2 regions of the Streptomyces sp. P9(2023) genome follow, and region 1 is predicted to be linked to the other one. Evidence: riboswitches for the same ligand, from Rfam matches in the RefSeq annotation. Region 1 holds a riboswitch; the other holds the start of a gene.
What was found. Region 1 has a riboswitch for thiamine pyrophosphate ahead of thiO (glycine oxidase ThiO). Riboswitches for the same ligand answer to the same signal wherever they lie in the genome.
Positions count from the first base shown of each region.

Region 2: it holds a riboswitch for thiamine pyrophosphate, as region 1 does, so the genes downstream of both, Q5762_RS21825 (thiamine ABC transporter substrate-binding protein) here and thiO (glycine oxidase ThiO) in region 1, are expected to answer to the same signal.

Region 1 is NZ_JAUPWM010000003.1:290,459-297,618, forward strand. Features, by position in the region: gene Q5762_RS06195 (HAMP domain-containing sensor histidine kinase) at 1-240, shown strand, start outside; gene Q5762_RS06200 (hypothetical protein) at 257-1,084, opposite strand; gene metF (methylenetetrahydrofolate reductase [NAD(P)H]) at 1,136-2,053, opposite strand; gene thiE (thiamine phosphate synthase) at 2,188-2,838, opposite strand; gene Q5762_RS06215 (Rv2175c family DNA-binding protein) at 2,930-3,295, opposite strand; gene Q5762_RS06220 (FAD-dependent oxidoreductase) at 3,338-4,552, opposite strand; gene Q5762_RS06225 (hypothetical protein) at 4,581-4,934, opposite strand; TPP riboswitch at 4,989-5,101, shown strand; gene thiO (glycine oxidase ThiO) at 5,099-6,256, shown strand; gene thiS (sulfur carrier protein ThiS) at 6,253-6,453, shown strand; gene Q5762_RS06240 (thiazole synthase) at 6,459-7,160, shown strand, end outside.
Region 2 is NZ_JAUPWM010000017.1:46,838-53,997, forward strand. Features, by position in the region: gene Q5762_RS21810 (MFS transporter) at 1-323, shown strand, start outside; gene Q5762_RS21815 (CsbD family protein) at 411-596, shown strand; gene rlmN (23S rRNA (adenine(2503)-C(2))-methyltransferase RlmN) at 694-1,800, shown strand; TPP riboswitch at 1,830-1,937, shown strand; gene Q5762_RS21825 (thiamine ABC transporter substrate-binding protein) at 2,024-3,103, shown strand; gene Q5762_RS21830 (iron ABC transporter permease) at 3,151-4,782, shown strand; gene Q5762_RS21835 (ABC transporter ATP-binding protein) at 4,782-5,798, shown strand; gene Q5762_RS21840 (hypothetical protein) at 5,795-6,796, opposite strand; gene Q5762_RS21845 (Rossmann fold nucleotide-binding protein) at 6,876-7,160, opposite strand, start outside.

The DNA.
Region 1 (7,160 bases):
AGCGTGCTGCGGGTCGAGAACACCGGCCATCGGCTCCCACCGGAACTGGTACCGACCCTGACCGAGCCCTTCCAGCGCGGAACGGAACGCGTACGCACCGACGAACACGCCGGCGTCGGCCTCGGCCTGGCCATCGTGCACAGCATCGTCCGCGCCCACGACGGGACCCTCGACCTCACGCCCCGCCCGACCGGCGGTCTCATCGTGACGGTCCGGCTTCCCCTACGGGACGACCTTTAGGACCGGTCGGTGCCGGTCAGTACCGGTACTGCTGGTCGTTGTCGTAGCCGTAGAACTCCTGGCCCTGCTGCGGCGGCGGGGCGCTCTGCTCGCCGTCACGCTGCTGCGGCACCCAGACCCCGCCGGGCGGCGTGTCGTAGGCGTACGAGGGCGCGTACGGGTCCTGGTAGGGCTGCTGGCCACCGGTGCCGTAGTCGTACGCGGCGTACTGCTGGCCGTCCGTGCTCGGGCCGATGTACGGGTCCGAGTAGGCGGCGTACTGCTGCTGGCCGGTGCCGTAGCCGTAGGCCGGCTGCTCGTAGCCGGGCTGCTGCTCGTACCCGGGCTGCTGCTCGTACCCGGGCGTGCCGTAGCCGCCGTCGTATCCCCCGTAGGAGTGCTGCGGGGTCTCGGCGTGCGCCTGGGAGTGGTCGTACGCGGGGGTGTAGACGCCGTACTGGCCGGTGTCGTCGGGCATCGGCTCGGGCGCGTAGACGGCCGCGGTCTCTCCGGGCGCGGGGTCGGCGGCCTCGTAGGAGAGGTCGCTGACCTCCAGCGTCGGTCCGGCCTCGGCGGGCGGGGCGGACTTGCGGCGCCGGCTCGCGCCGGGGCTGCCGCCGATCGCCCAGCCGGTGGAGAAGCCGCGGCGGAAGGAGAGGGTCACATAGGTCTGGCCGACGGCGAAGGCCACCGCGCCCACGACGATCACCGCGACGGACGGCAGCAGGACGCCGATGACGACGCCGAGGAAGCCGGAGAAGGCGAGCAGGCGCCAGCGGAGCCGCGCCTTGTACTGCAGAAGCACCTCACCCAGCAGCCACAACGCGACGACACCGAACGCGATGTAGAGGACCGTCCACCCCATGCCCGCCCCTCTCCTACGGCCACCGCCTCGGGTCTGGGGCGGGTACGCCGGTCACGACTGCACGTGCAGTCCGAGATTCTCGTAGATCTCCAGCGTCGCGGTGGAGTTGTTCAGCGTGATGAAGTGCAGTCCGGGGACACCCTCGGAGAGCAGCCGCGCGCAGAACTCCGTCGCGAACTCGATGCCAATGGAGCGTACAGCGGCCGGATCGTCCTTGACGGCGAGGATGCGGTCTTTCACATCCGACGGGAAGAGAGCGTTGCTCAGCTGGGGCAGCCGGTCGAGGGTCTTCACGTTAACAACAGGCATGACTTCGGGGATGATCGGCGTCTCGCAGCCGGCCTTCACCACGCTGTCGCGCATCCGCAGGTAGTTCTCCGGGTCGAAGAACATCTGGGTGATCGCGTAGTCGGCGCCGGCCCGGCACTTGTCCACGAAGTGACGGATGTCCGTGTCCCAGTCGATGGAGCGCGGGTGCATCTCCGGGAAGGCGGCGACGCCGACGCAGAAGTCGCCGGACTCCTTGATCAGCCGGACCAGGTCGGCGGCGTACCGGACGCCCTCGGGGTGCTCGATCCACTCCCCCAGCGGGTCGCCCGGCGGGTCGCCGCGCAGCGCGAGCATGTTGCGGATGCCGGCGTCGGCGTACTGGCCGAGGACGTTGCGCAGCTCGGCGATCGAGTGGTCGACGGCGGTGAGGTGGGCGACGGGGGTGAGGGTGGTGTCGCCGGCGATCTTCTGGGTGGCCTTGACCGTGCCGCCGCGGGTGGAGCCGCCGGCGCCGTAGGTCACGGAGACGAAGCTCGGGCCGACCGCCTCGACCCGCCGCAGGGCGTTCCAGAGGCTCCGTTCGCCCTTCTCCGTCCGGGGCGCGAAGAACTCGAAGGAGTACGACGGCTTGCCGGAGGCGAGGATCTCGCGGACCGTGCGTGCGCGGTCCGAGCGGGTGGAAGCGGTACCAAGGGCCATACGGGCAGGTTAGACGGGGTGCTGCGGCCGACGAAGCGGTGTCCGAGTGATGGACACCGATTTGGACACCGGTGCGGACGCGGTTGCGGACACCGCGTCCGACAGCAGACGGTCACCGTCCGCTACACCGTCCGCTACGCCGTACGCTCGCGGACCCGCTTGGCCAGCCGGGCCGTGGCCGCGGCCGGGTCGTCGGCCTCGGTGATCGCCCGGACGACGACGATCCGGCGGGCGCCCGCGTCCAGGACCTCGTCGAGAGTGGTCTCGTCGATGCCGCCGATGGCGAACCAGGGCCGGTCCTGCTCCAGGGCGGCCGCGTACCGCACGAGGCCGAGGCCGGGGGCGTACCGGCCGGGCTTGGTGGGGGTGGGCCAGCAGGGGCCGGTGCAGAAGTAGTCCACGCCGGGCTCGGCGGCGGCCGCGTCCACCTCGGACTCGCCGTGGCAGGACCGGCCTATGAGCAGGTCCTCGCCGAGGATCGCCCGGGCGGCGGGCACCGGCAGGTCGCCCTGGCCCAGGTGCAGCACGTCGGAGCCGATCGCGTGGGCGACATCGGCCCGGTCGTTCACGGCGAGCAGCTTGCCGTGCCTGCGGCAGGCCTCGGCGAAGACGGCGAGGTGCTCCAGCTCCTCGCCGGCCTCCATGCCCTTGTCGCGCAGCTGCACGATGTCCACGCCGGAGGAGAGCACGGCGTCGAGGAAGGCGGGCAGGTCGCCCTGGCGCCTGCGGGCGTCCGTGCAGAGGTAGAGCCGGGCGTCGGCGAGCTGGGCGCGAGGCGTGGACATGGGTGGGATCCCCCCGTCGGTGCGGTGGCCCGAGGGGGCCGGGCGGACCCGGCCCCCAGGGGCCTCCTGTGGTGTCTTCGGTACGTGTGCGTCAGACGGCGAGCGCCTGGGCGCGGCGCTTCACCTCCGTGCCGCGATTCTCGCTGAGGGCCTGCGCGGGCGTGCCCGGCAGGCTCGGGTCGGGAGTGAAGAGCCACTCCAGCATCTCTTCGTCGGTGAAGCCGTCGTCCCTCAGGAGGGTCAGGGTCCCGGAGAGGCCCTTGACCACCTTGTCGCCGTCGATGAAGGCGGCGGGCACCTGAAGCGCCTTGTTCTCGCCGCGTCGTACGGCGATGAGCTGGCCCTCCTTGACCAGCTGCCGCACGCGCGTCACCTCGACATCGAGCATTTCCGCGATGTCGGGGAGGTAGAGCCAGGCGGGGACGAGAGCATCAGTTCTTGCGTCAATCTCGGTCACGGGACAAGCCTGCCATCCCGGACTGACAGTCGGTAGTCGGGCCTAGCCGACTGCCGCCTTCAGAGGGACGGAGGGGTCGGCGGCGCGCTCCGGATCGAGCCGGGCGGCCGACTCGATCAGCTTGCGGCCCTGGGTCAGGTCGCGGGGCCGGCCGACGGCGAGCAGGGCGACGAGGGCGCCGTCGCGCAGCCAGAGGACGGACCAGGCGGGATCGGCCGGGTCGCCCCGGCGGACCAGCTCGGCGGCTCCGGTGTGGTGTCCGGCGTACTGCACGAACCGGCCGAACTGCTCGGACCAGAAGTACGGCACCGGGTCGTAGACCTGGGGGGTCTCGCCGATGATGTCGGCCGCGACGGTACGGGGGCCCTGGAGGGCGTTGTCCCAGTGGTGGACCAGGAGCCGGGCGCCGTAACGGGCGGAGGGGAAGGAGGCGCAGTCGCCGACGGCGTACACGTCGGGCAGGGAGGTGCGCAGCCGGTCGTCGGCGGTGACGGAGCCGTCCTCGCCCAGGGCGATGCCTGAGCCGTCGAGCCAGCGGGTGGCGGGCCGGGCGCCGATGCCGACGACGACCGCGTCGGCGGGCAGCCGCCGACCGTCGGCGAGGACGACCGTGCCGGGTTCGACGCGGTCCACGCGCGCGTGGGTGAGGAGTTCGGCGCCGCTCTCCTCGTACCAGCGGGCCATCGGGGCGGCGACCTCGGCGGGCAGCGCGCCGGCGAGCGGCCGGTCGGCGGCCTCCACGACGGTGACCGCGCACCCCGCCTCGCGGGCGGCGGTGGCGAACTCGGCGCCGATCCAGCCGGCGCCGACCACGACGATGTCGTGGCGCCGCTCCAGGACGGGCTTGAGGCGGGCCGCGTCGTCCAGGGTGCGCAGCAGATGGACGCCGGGGACACCCTCGGTGCCGGGCAGGGTGACCGGTTCGGCGCCGGTGGCGAGGACCAGGACGTCGTACGGGACGGGTCCGGCCTCGGTGTCGATCTCGTGGGCGTCGGCGCGCAGGCCGGTGACGTCGAGGCCGAGGCGCAGGTCGATGGAGAGGGCCTCGAAGTCGACGTCGAAGGCGGAGTCCTCGGCCTTGCCGAGGAGGACCGCCTTGGACAGCGGCGGGCGGTCGTAGGGCTGGTGGGGCTCGGCCCCGATGAGGATGACGGGTCCGGTGAACCCCTGTTCGCGCAGGGCGACGGCGGTCTGTACCCCCGCCATCCCGGCGCCCACGACGACGACCCGCTGCTCTGCCTGCTTCTGCTCGCTCACCCGATCACCTTAACTTTCTGACGCACCGTCAGGAAGGCAGACAGTCAGGCAGCTGCTCCACGACGCTGGTGCCGGAGCCCTCCTGGGACTCCCATGCCCAGCTCTCCTCCAGCCGAACGCGCCCGTCCGGCAGCTCCGTCACGGTGGAGACACAGCACCCGGAAGATGTCGTTCCGTCCCGCTTCAGCTGTACGTAACGGAAGTCGAGCCGGTCCCCCGCGCGCGTGCCGACGAGAAACCCGCGCACCACGTCACCGCCCGCGTACTCGGCCCAGATCCGGCCGTCCTCCTCGTGGTACGTGAACCGGGTCCGCGTCCCGACCTGTCCGGGGGCCTGGTCGGCGACGGGGGCGAGGGTCAGACCGTCGAGAGATCGCGCCACGGTGAAGGCTCCCTTACTGGGCGTCGGAGGCGAGGGTTAGGCTGGCCGTCAACGTAGAGCACTCGCGGGAGCCCGGACGCACCGGGCTGAGAGGGAGGCTGGCCGGCCTCCGACCGTACGAACCTGATCCGGGTCATGCCGGCGAAGGGAGGGGCTGGACGCCCATGTCGCGTACATCCGACGTCCTCGTCATCGGGGGCGGAATCATCGGCCTGGTCACGGCCTGGCGGTCCGCGCAACGCGGGCTGCGCACCACGGTCGTGGACCCCGAGCCGGGCGGCGGGGCCGCCCGGGTGGCGGCCGGGATGCTGGCCGCCGTCACCGAACTCCACTACGGCGAGGAGACCCTGCTCGCCCTCAACCTCGCATCCGCGCGCCGCTATCCCGCGTTCGTCGCCGAACTCCAGGACGCCACGGGCCACGACGTCGGCTACCGCGCCTGCGGCACGCTCGCGGTCGCGCTCGACGCCGACGACCGCGCCCATCTGCGCGATCTGCACGCCCTGCAGATCCGCTCCGGCCTGGAGTCGGAGTGGCTCAGCGGGCGCGAATGCCGCCGTCTCGAACCGATGCTGGCGCCGGGGGTGCGCGGCGGACTGCGGGTCGACGGCGACCACCAGGTCGACCCGCGCCGGCTCGCCGCCGCCCTGGTCACCGCGTGCGAACGGGCCGGGGTGGTCTTCCACCGGGGCCTCGCCGAGCGGCTGACGACGGTACGGGACCGGGCCACCGGCGTCGCCGTCGCGGACGGCGGCCCGCTGGCGGCGGACCAGGTCGTCCTTGCCACCGGCAGCCTCAGCGGCCGGCTCGCGGGCGTACCGCCGGAGGTCCTGCCTCCGGTACGTCCCGTCAAGGGACAGGTGCTGCGGCTCACCGTGCCACCCGCGTACGCGCCGTTCCTGTCCCGGACCGTCCGGGCGGTCGTGCGCGGCAGCCACGTCTATCTGGTGCCGCGCGAGAACGGCGAGCTGGTGGTCGGCGCGACCAGCGAGGAGCTGGGCTGGGACACCACCGTCACGGCGGGCGGGGTGTACGAGCTGCTCCGCGACGCCCACGAGCTCGTCCCCGGCCTCACCGAGCTGCCACTCACCGAGACGCTGGCCGGCCTGCGCCCGGGGTCGCCGGACAACGCCCCGCTGCTCGGCCCGACCGCGCTCGACGGCCTCCGTCTGGCCACCGGGCACTACCGCAACGGCGTCCTGCTCACCCCGGTCACCGGCGACGTCATGGCCGAGTTCCTCACCACCGGCGTGCTTCCGGACGAGGCCCGCCCCTTCACTCCCCGCCGCTTCTCCCCCGTACGTCAGGAGCAGCCCGCATGAACGTCTCCGTCAACGGCGAGGCCCGCGTCCTCGCCGCGCCCACGACCCTCGACGCCCTGGTCACGACCTTGACCGCCGCGCCCTCCGGCGTTGCGGCGGCCGTCAACGAGACCGTCGTACCGCGCAGCCAGTGGTCCGCGACCGTCCTCGGCGAGGGCGACCGGGTCGAGGTCCTCACCGCCGTGCAGGGGGGCTGAGCGCCATGTCCGACGACACCTTCCTCCTCGGCGGTACGGAGTTCGCCTCCCGGCTCATCCTGGGCACGGGCGGGGCCCCGAGCCTGGACATCCTCGAACGCTCGCTGGCCGTCAGCGGCACGGAGCTGACGACCGTCGCCATGCGGCGCCTCGACCCGACCGTGCGGGGCTCGGTCCTCTCCGTCCTGGAGCGGCTCTCGATCCGCGTCCTGCCGAACACGGCGGGCTGCTTCACGGCGGGCGAGGCGATCCTGACCGCCCGCCTGGCCCGGGAGGCGCTCGGCACCGACTGGATCAAGCTGGAGGTCATCGCCGACGAGCGGACCCTGCTGCCGGACCCGATCGAGACGCTCGACGCGGCGGAGACGCTGGTGGACGACGGTTTCGTCGTCCTGCCGTACACCAACGACGACCCGGTCCTCGCGCGGAAGCTGGAGGACGTGGGGTGCGCGGCGATCATGCCGCTCGGCTCCCCGATCGGCTCCGGGCTCGGGATCCGCAACCCGCACAACTTCCAGCTGATCGTCGAGCGCGCGGGCGTGCCGGTGATCCTGGACGCGGGCGCCGGGACGGCCTCGGACGTCGCGCTGGCGATGGAGCTGGGCTGCTCGGCGGTCATGCTCGCCTCCGCGGTGACCCGGGCCCAGGACCCGGTGCTGATGGCGGAGGGGATGCGGCACGCGGTGGAGGCGGGCCGCCTCGCCCAC
Region 2 (7,160 bases), on a different contig from region 1:
CCGGCTCGCTCCTGATCGCCGCGCTCACGTCCTCCTTCCTGGCCAGTGTCGAGCAGAACGCGGCGATTCCCGCCGAGGTCAAGAACCAGGCCACCGTCGAACTCGCGAGCGGGGTGCCCTTCCTCTCGGACGCCCAGCTCGAGACGGCCCTCGACACCGCGGGTACGAGCCCGGAGGCGACCGAGGCAGCCCTGGACGCGAACGCCGAGGCCAGGCTCGACGGCCTGCGCGCGGCCCTCGCGATCCTCGCGCTCGCCTCCCTCCTGGCGCTGTTCTTCACCCAGCGGATCCCCCGGAACCAGCCGGGCCGACCAGGTCCCTGACGGCGGCCGCCCACACGCCGGCAGGCGCCCCGGCCCGCGCGGGCCTAGCGTGGACGTGCAGCAGATCAGCCGAGGAGGGATCACGGCATGAGCAGCGCCATGGACAAGGCCAAGGGCAAACTCAAGGAAGTCACCGGAAAGATCACCGGCAACGAGCGAGTGGAGACCGAGGGCAGGACCGACCAGGTCAAGAGCAAGATCCGAGACACGGCGAAGAGCGTCCGCGAGCACGCCGAGGGCATCAAGGACTCCCTCAAGCGCGACCGCTCATGACACACGGCGGCCGCGTGGCCCCGCTCCCTCGCCACTCCACGCGGCGGCCGGCCACGGGCCCGGGCCACCGGGATCCGTCTGCGACACTGGTAGAACCATGCCGAAGCCCGGAGAACTCACTTTCGTCGCGCCCCGCGGAGCCAAGAAGCCGCCGCGGCACCTTGCCGACCTCACGCCCGCCGAGCGCAAGGAGGCCGTCGCCGCGATCGGCGAGAAGCCGTTCCGCGCCAAGCAGCTGTCCACGCACTACTTCGCGCGGTACGCCCACGACCCCGCCGAGTGGACCGACATCCCCGCCTCCTCGCGCGAGAAGCTGCAGGGGGAGCTGCTGCCCGACCTGATGTCCGTGGTCCGGCACATCTCGTGCGACGAGGACACCACCCGTAAGACCCTGTGGAAGCTGCACGACGGCACGCTCGTCGAGTCCGTGCTCATGCGGTACCCGGACCGGGTCACCATGTGCATCTCGTCGCAGGCAGGCTGCGGGATGAACTGCCCGTTCTGCGCCACCGGGCAGGCCGGGCTCGACCGGAACCTGTCGACCGCCGAGATCGTGCACCAGATCGTCGACGGCATGCGCGCCCTGCGCGACGGCGAGGTGCCCGGGGGGCCGGCGCGGCTCTCCAACATCGTCTTCATGGGCATGGGCGAGCCGCTCGCCAACTACAAGCGGGTCGTCGGCGCCGTCCGCCGGCTCACCGACCCCGAGCCGGACGGTCTCGGCCTCTCGCAGCGCGGGATCACCGTCTCCACCGTCGGCCTGGTGCCCGCGATGCTGCGCTTCGCCGACGAGGGCTTCAAGTGCCGCCTCGCCGTCTCGCTGCACGCGCCCGACGACGAGCTGCGCGACACCCTCGTGCCCGTCAACACGCGCTGGAAGGTCCGGGAGGTCCTTGACGCCGCATGGGAGTACGCGGAGAAGTCCGGCCGCCGGATCTCCATCGAGTACGCCCTGATCCGCGACATCAACGACCAGGCCTGGCGCGGTGACCTGCTCGGGCGGCTGCTGAAGGGGAAGCGGGTGCACGTGAACCTGATTCCGCTGAACCCGACGCCCGGCTCGAAGTGGACCGCGTCCCGGCCCGAGGACGAGAAGGCCTTCGTCGCGGCCATCGCCGCCCACGGTGTCCCGGTCACCGTCCGTGACACCCGCGGTCAGGAGATCGACGGTGCCTGTGGACAGCTGGCGGCCTCGGAGCGCTGACCTTGTAGTCTGTGCTCGAACACATCTCCATATTCCGACAGGGGAGCGCCACAGCGCTGAGAGTGCGGTCATCGGACCGCAGACCCTCTGAACCTCGCCCAGGTCATTCTGGGTAGGAAGTTCGGTCGCAACTCGAGCTGTTGCGCCCTGCCCACCTTGCGGTGGGCAGGGCCGCGTCTCTTCCTGGTCACACCCAGGAGGAATTTCAGTGAGCACCAAGAAGATGGCCGCCGCGGCGATCGCCGCAGCGCTGGGCGTCACGACCCTCGCCGCCTGCGGCACCGAGGACGTCAGAGGCGCGGCGGGCAAGTCCGACGCGCCCGCGCCCAAGACCGTGACGCTCGTCAGCCACGACTCCTTCAACGCCTCGAAGGAGGTCCTGGCGGAGTTCACCAAGCAGACCGGCTTCACGGTCAAGGTGCTGAAGAGCGGCGACGCCGGCGTGGCCGTCAACAAGGAGATCCTGACCAAGGGCTCCCCGCAGGGCGACGTCTTCTTCGGCGTCGACAACACCCTGCTCTCCCGCGCGCTCGACAACGGGATCTTCGTCCCGTACGAGGCGAAGGGGCTGGATCTGGTGCTGCCCGAGGTCAAGCTCGACAAGGAGCACCGGGTCACCCCGATCGACACCGGCGACATCTGCGTCAACTACGACAAGAAGTACTTCGCCGACAAGAAGCTCGCGCCCCCGCAGACCTTCGACGACCTGGCCAAGCCGGAGTACAAGAACCTGCTCGTGGTCGAGAACCCCGAGAAGTCCTCCCCGGGCCTCGGCTTCCTCCTCGGCACCGCCGCGCAGTACGGCGACGACGGCTGGCAGGGCTACTGGGAGAAGCTCAAGGCCAACGGCGTGAAGACCGTCGACAGCTGGGAGCTCGCCTACAACCAGGAGTTCTCGGGCTCGGCCGGCGGCAAGCAGGCCAAGGGGGACCGGCCGCTGGTCGTCTCGTACGCCTCCAGCCCGCCGGTCGAGGTCCTCTACGCCGAGCCGCAGCCGAAGGAGGCTCCGACCGGGGTCTCCACCGGCACCTGCTTCCGGCAGATCGAGTTCGCCGGGCTGCTGAACGGGGCGAAGAACCCCGAGGGCGGCAAGGCGCTGATCGACTTCCTGATCTCCAAGAAGTTCCAGGAGGACATGCCGCTCCAGATGTTCGTCAACCCGGTGACCAAGGGCGCCCAGCTGCCCGAGCTGTTCACGAAGCACGGCGTGACGATCGAGAAGCCGCAGACCATGGCGCCCGAGAAGATCGCCGAGAAGCGTGACCAGTGGATCCAGTCGTGGTCCTCGACCGTTCTGAAGTAGCCCCCGAGCGTCATGCCGGTGGCCGACGAGGCGTGCGGGGAAGCGTGGTGCGGCTCGGCCTGATGGTCGTGCCCGTCGCCTTCTTCGCGCTCTTCTTCGCCTGGCCCGTCGCCTCGATCGTCGAGCGCGGGCTGCGGCCCGACGGGGCATGGGAGTTCGGCCGGTTCGGCGAGACGCTGAGCCGGCCGGAGATCCTCGACGTCCTCTGGTTCACCCTGTGGCAGGCACTCGCCTCCACCGCGCTGACCCTGCTGATCGCGCTGCCCGGCGCGTACGTCTTCGCGCGTTTCGACTTCCCCGGCAAGGGGCTGCTGCGCGCAGTCGTCACCGTGCCGTTCGTGATGCCGACCGTCATGGTCGGCACGGCGTTCCTGGCGCTCGTCGGGCGCGGCGGGCTCCTCGACGAACTGTGGGGCGTCCGGCTGGACACCACCGTCTGGGCCATCCTCCTGGCCCATGTCTTCTTCAACTACGCCGTCGTCGTCAGGACCGTCGGCGGTCTGTGGGCGCAGCTCGACCCTCGCCAGGAGGAGGCCGCCCGGGTCCTCGGCGCCTCCCGGTTCACCGCCTGGCGGAAGGTGACCCTGCCTGCGCTCGCCCCGGCCGTCGCCGCAGCCGCGCTGATGGTGTTCCTCTTCACCGCCGGCTCCTTCGCCGTCGTCCAGATCCTCGGCGGACCGGCGTACTCCACTCTGGAGACGGAGATCTACCGGCAGACGGTCGACCGTTTCGACCTGACGACGGCCGCCGTCCTGACGATCGTCCAGTTCGTGGCCGTCGGCGTCGTCCTCGCCGTGCACGCCCGGACGGTACGGCGGCGGGAGACGGCCCTGAAGCTCGTCCCGCCCGAGCAGACCGCGCGGCGGCCCCGGGGGATCGGCGCGTGGGCGCTCTTCGCGGGCGTCCTCGTGTCGATCGTGCTGCTGCTCGTGCTGCCGCTCGCCGTCCTCGTCGAACGGTCCTTCGCCACCTCGGACGGGTACGGCCTCGACTACTACCGGGCCCTCCAGTCCGTCGACCCCTCCGGTACCTTCCTCGTCCCGATGGTCGACACCATCGCGAACTCGCTCCGGTACGCCGTCGTCGCCACCGCCCTCGCCCTCCTCATCGGCGGGCTCGCGGCGGCCGCTCTGACGCGGCGGGCGGGACGGCTCGTGCGCGGCTTCGACGCGCTGCTGATGCTGCCGCTCGGGGTGTCGGCCGTGACCGTCGGCTTCGGCTTCCTGATCACGCTCGACGAGCCGCCGTTCGACCTGCGGGCGAGCTGGATCCTCGTCCCGCTCGCGCAGGCACTGGTCGGTGTCCCCTTCGTCGTACGGACGATGCTGCCCGTCCTGCGGGCGGTGGACGAACGGCTGCGGGAGGCGGCGGCCGTGCTCGGCGCCTCGCCGCTGCGGGCCTGGCGGGAGGTCGATCTGCCGCTGGTGCGGCGCGCGGTGCTCATCGCGGCCGGGTTCGCCTTCGCCGTCTCCCTGGGCGAGTTCGGCGCGACGGTCTTCATCGCCCGGCCCGACAACCCGACCCTGCCGGTCGCGGTCGCCCGGCTGCTCGGCCGGCCAGGTGAGCTCAACTACGGCCAGGCCATGGCCCTTTCAACGATTCTGATGGTGGTGTGCGCGGTGTCCCTGCTGCTTCTGGAACGGCTCCGTGTCGACCGCACCACCTCGGGGGAGTTCTGATGCTGCGCGTCGAGGACGCGACCGTACGGTTCGGGGATCGGGCCGTGCTCGACTCCGTGGACCTGGCGGTGGCCGACCACGAGATCGTGTGCGTGCTCGGGCCGAGCGGCAGCGGCAAGTCCACCATGCTGCGGGCCGTCGCCGGGCTCCAGGCGCTCGACGGCGGACGGGTCCTGCTCGACGGCGCGGACCAGGCCGGGGTGCCGGTGCACCGGCGCGGGGTCGGCCTGATGTTCCAGGACCACCAGCTCTTCCCGCAGCGGGACGTGGGTGGCAACGTCGGCTTCGGGCTGCGGATGCACGGCGTCGCGAAGGCCGAACGGGACGAGCGGGTACGGGAGTTGCTGGAGCTGGTCGGCCTTTCCGGGGCCGCCGGGCGGGCCGTCGCCTCGCTCTCCGGCGGCGAGCAGCAGCGGGTGGCGCTCGCCCGCGCGCTCGCCCCGCGGCCGCGGCTGCTGATGCTGGACGAGCCGCTCGGGCAGCTGGACCGCGGTCTGCGGGAGCGGCTGGTGGTCGAACTGCGCGGTCTGTTCCGGCGGTTGGGTACGACGGTGCTGGCCGTCACCCACGACCAGGGCGAGGCGTTCGCGCTCGCCGACCGGGTCGTGGTGATGCGGGACGGCCGGATCGCGCAGTCCGGGACGCCGCTGGAGGTGTGGCAGCGGCCGGCTTCGGCGTTCGTGGCCCGGTTCCTCGGCTTCGACAACGTCGTGGCGGGGACGGTGAGCGGGCCTTTCGCCGACACGGTGTGGGGCAAGGTTCCGGTGCCGGACGGTTCGCCCGGGGGCGCGAGGGAGATCCTCGTACGCCCAGGCGGCGTACGGCTCGTGGCCCCGGGTGACGGCCTGGCCTGCACGGTCGAGGCCCGTACGTTCCGGGGTACCCATGTCGCCGTGCTGCTGCGTCCGGCGGAGGGCCCGGCCCTGGAGGCGGAGTGCCCGCTCCGGGACGCGCCTGCGGAGGGCGCGGAGGTGGGCGTGACGTTCGTGGCGGACGAGGTCGTGGTGCTGGGCTAGTGGGGGCGGGCCGGTGCGGCTTCGCGGGGGTGCGCCCGGCCTCCGCCCGGGCTGGCGTTCCCACCCGTACCACCCGTACCACTTGTAGACAGTGGGGCGGGTCCCCCTGTGGGCGGCTGTGCGCCGTCGGCGGCTTTCCCGCCGTGGCCCTCAGGAGCGCCGAACCAGGCCACGGCCACCGCGCCCGCGACCGCCAGGGCGAAGCCGGTGATGGCCAGCCAGGCGAAGCCCGGGCGGGAGGCGTCGCCCAGCCACCACACCCCGATCATTCCCGGCAGCACGGTCTCGCCCACCACGAGCGCCGCCGTCGCCCCGTTCACCGAGCCGATCTGGAGCGCGACGGTGTGCAGGTACATCCCGCCGGTCCCGGCGACGAGGATCGCGTACAGCGCCGGGTCGGTGACGAACGACCCCAGGTCGAGGATCCGTACGCCCACACCGAGCGCGCCGAAGCCGAGTCCCGAGAGGAGACCCGCCAGGATCGCCGCCCGCGCGCCCAGGAGCCGTACGAGAACCGTGCCGCCGACCATCAGGAGCACCGAGATCGCGAGCAGCCACCAGTGCGTGGCGAGCGGAGTGTGCCCGCTGCCCTCGGGGCCCGCCGCGCTCGCGAGGAGTACGAGCGCCGAGCAGACGACGCCGATCGACGTCCACTCGGCGCGCGTCAGCCGGATGCCGAGCAGGCGGACGCTCAGCACCGCCGTGATCACCAGGTTCGCGCTGATGACCGTCTGGGAGAGGAACAACGGCAGCATCCGCGCCGCTAGCGCTCCGAGGCCGAAGCCGATGAAGTCCAGGACCGTCCCGACGACGAACTCCCAGGTCATCGCCGCCTTCGCGGTCGACGACAGGCTCGGCCCGCCCCGGCCGGTGACCTGCCCGGCCGCCTGCGCCTCCGCCTCGCGCCGGGCTGACCTGCGCGACCCGACGGCCTGGAGGACGGAGCCCGTGCCGTAACAGATCGAGGCGGCGACAGCCGTCAGCAGTCCTATGAGCACCGGGAGGCTCCGTTCCGGAAGGGTTTGGTACGGACTGCCAGACGCGGAATCGGGCGCCGACGTTGCCTCCGGTGGCCCCCTAGCTGCGCAGGCCCAGCCGGTGGAGCGCTTCCGGGGCCTCGTCGATGGAGTCGACCAGGGCGATCCGGGCGGCCATCGGGCGCTCGGCCGCGAGGGCCTGGAGCAGCGGCCAGGCGGGCAGCCGGTCCGTCCAGTGCGCGCGGTTCACCAGGACCATGGGGGTGGGCTCGCCCCGCGACTCGTAGTAGTTGGGGGTTGAGTTGTCGAAGATCTCTTGTACGGTGCCGGCCGCGCCCGGGAGGAAGATCACCCCTGCGTTGCAGCGGGCGAGCAGGCCGTCCAT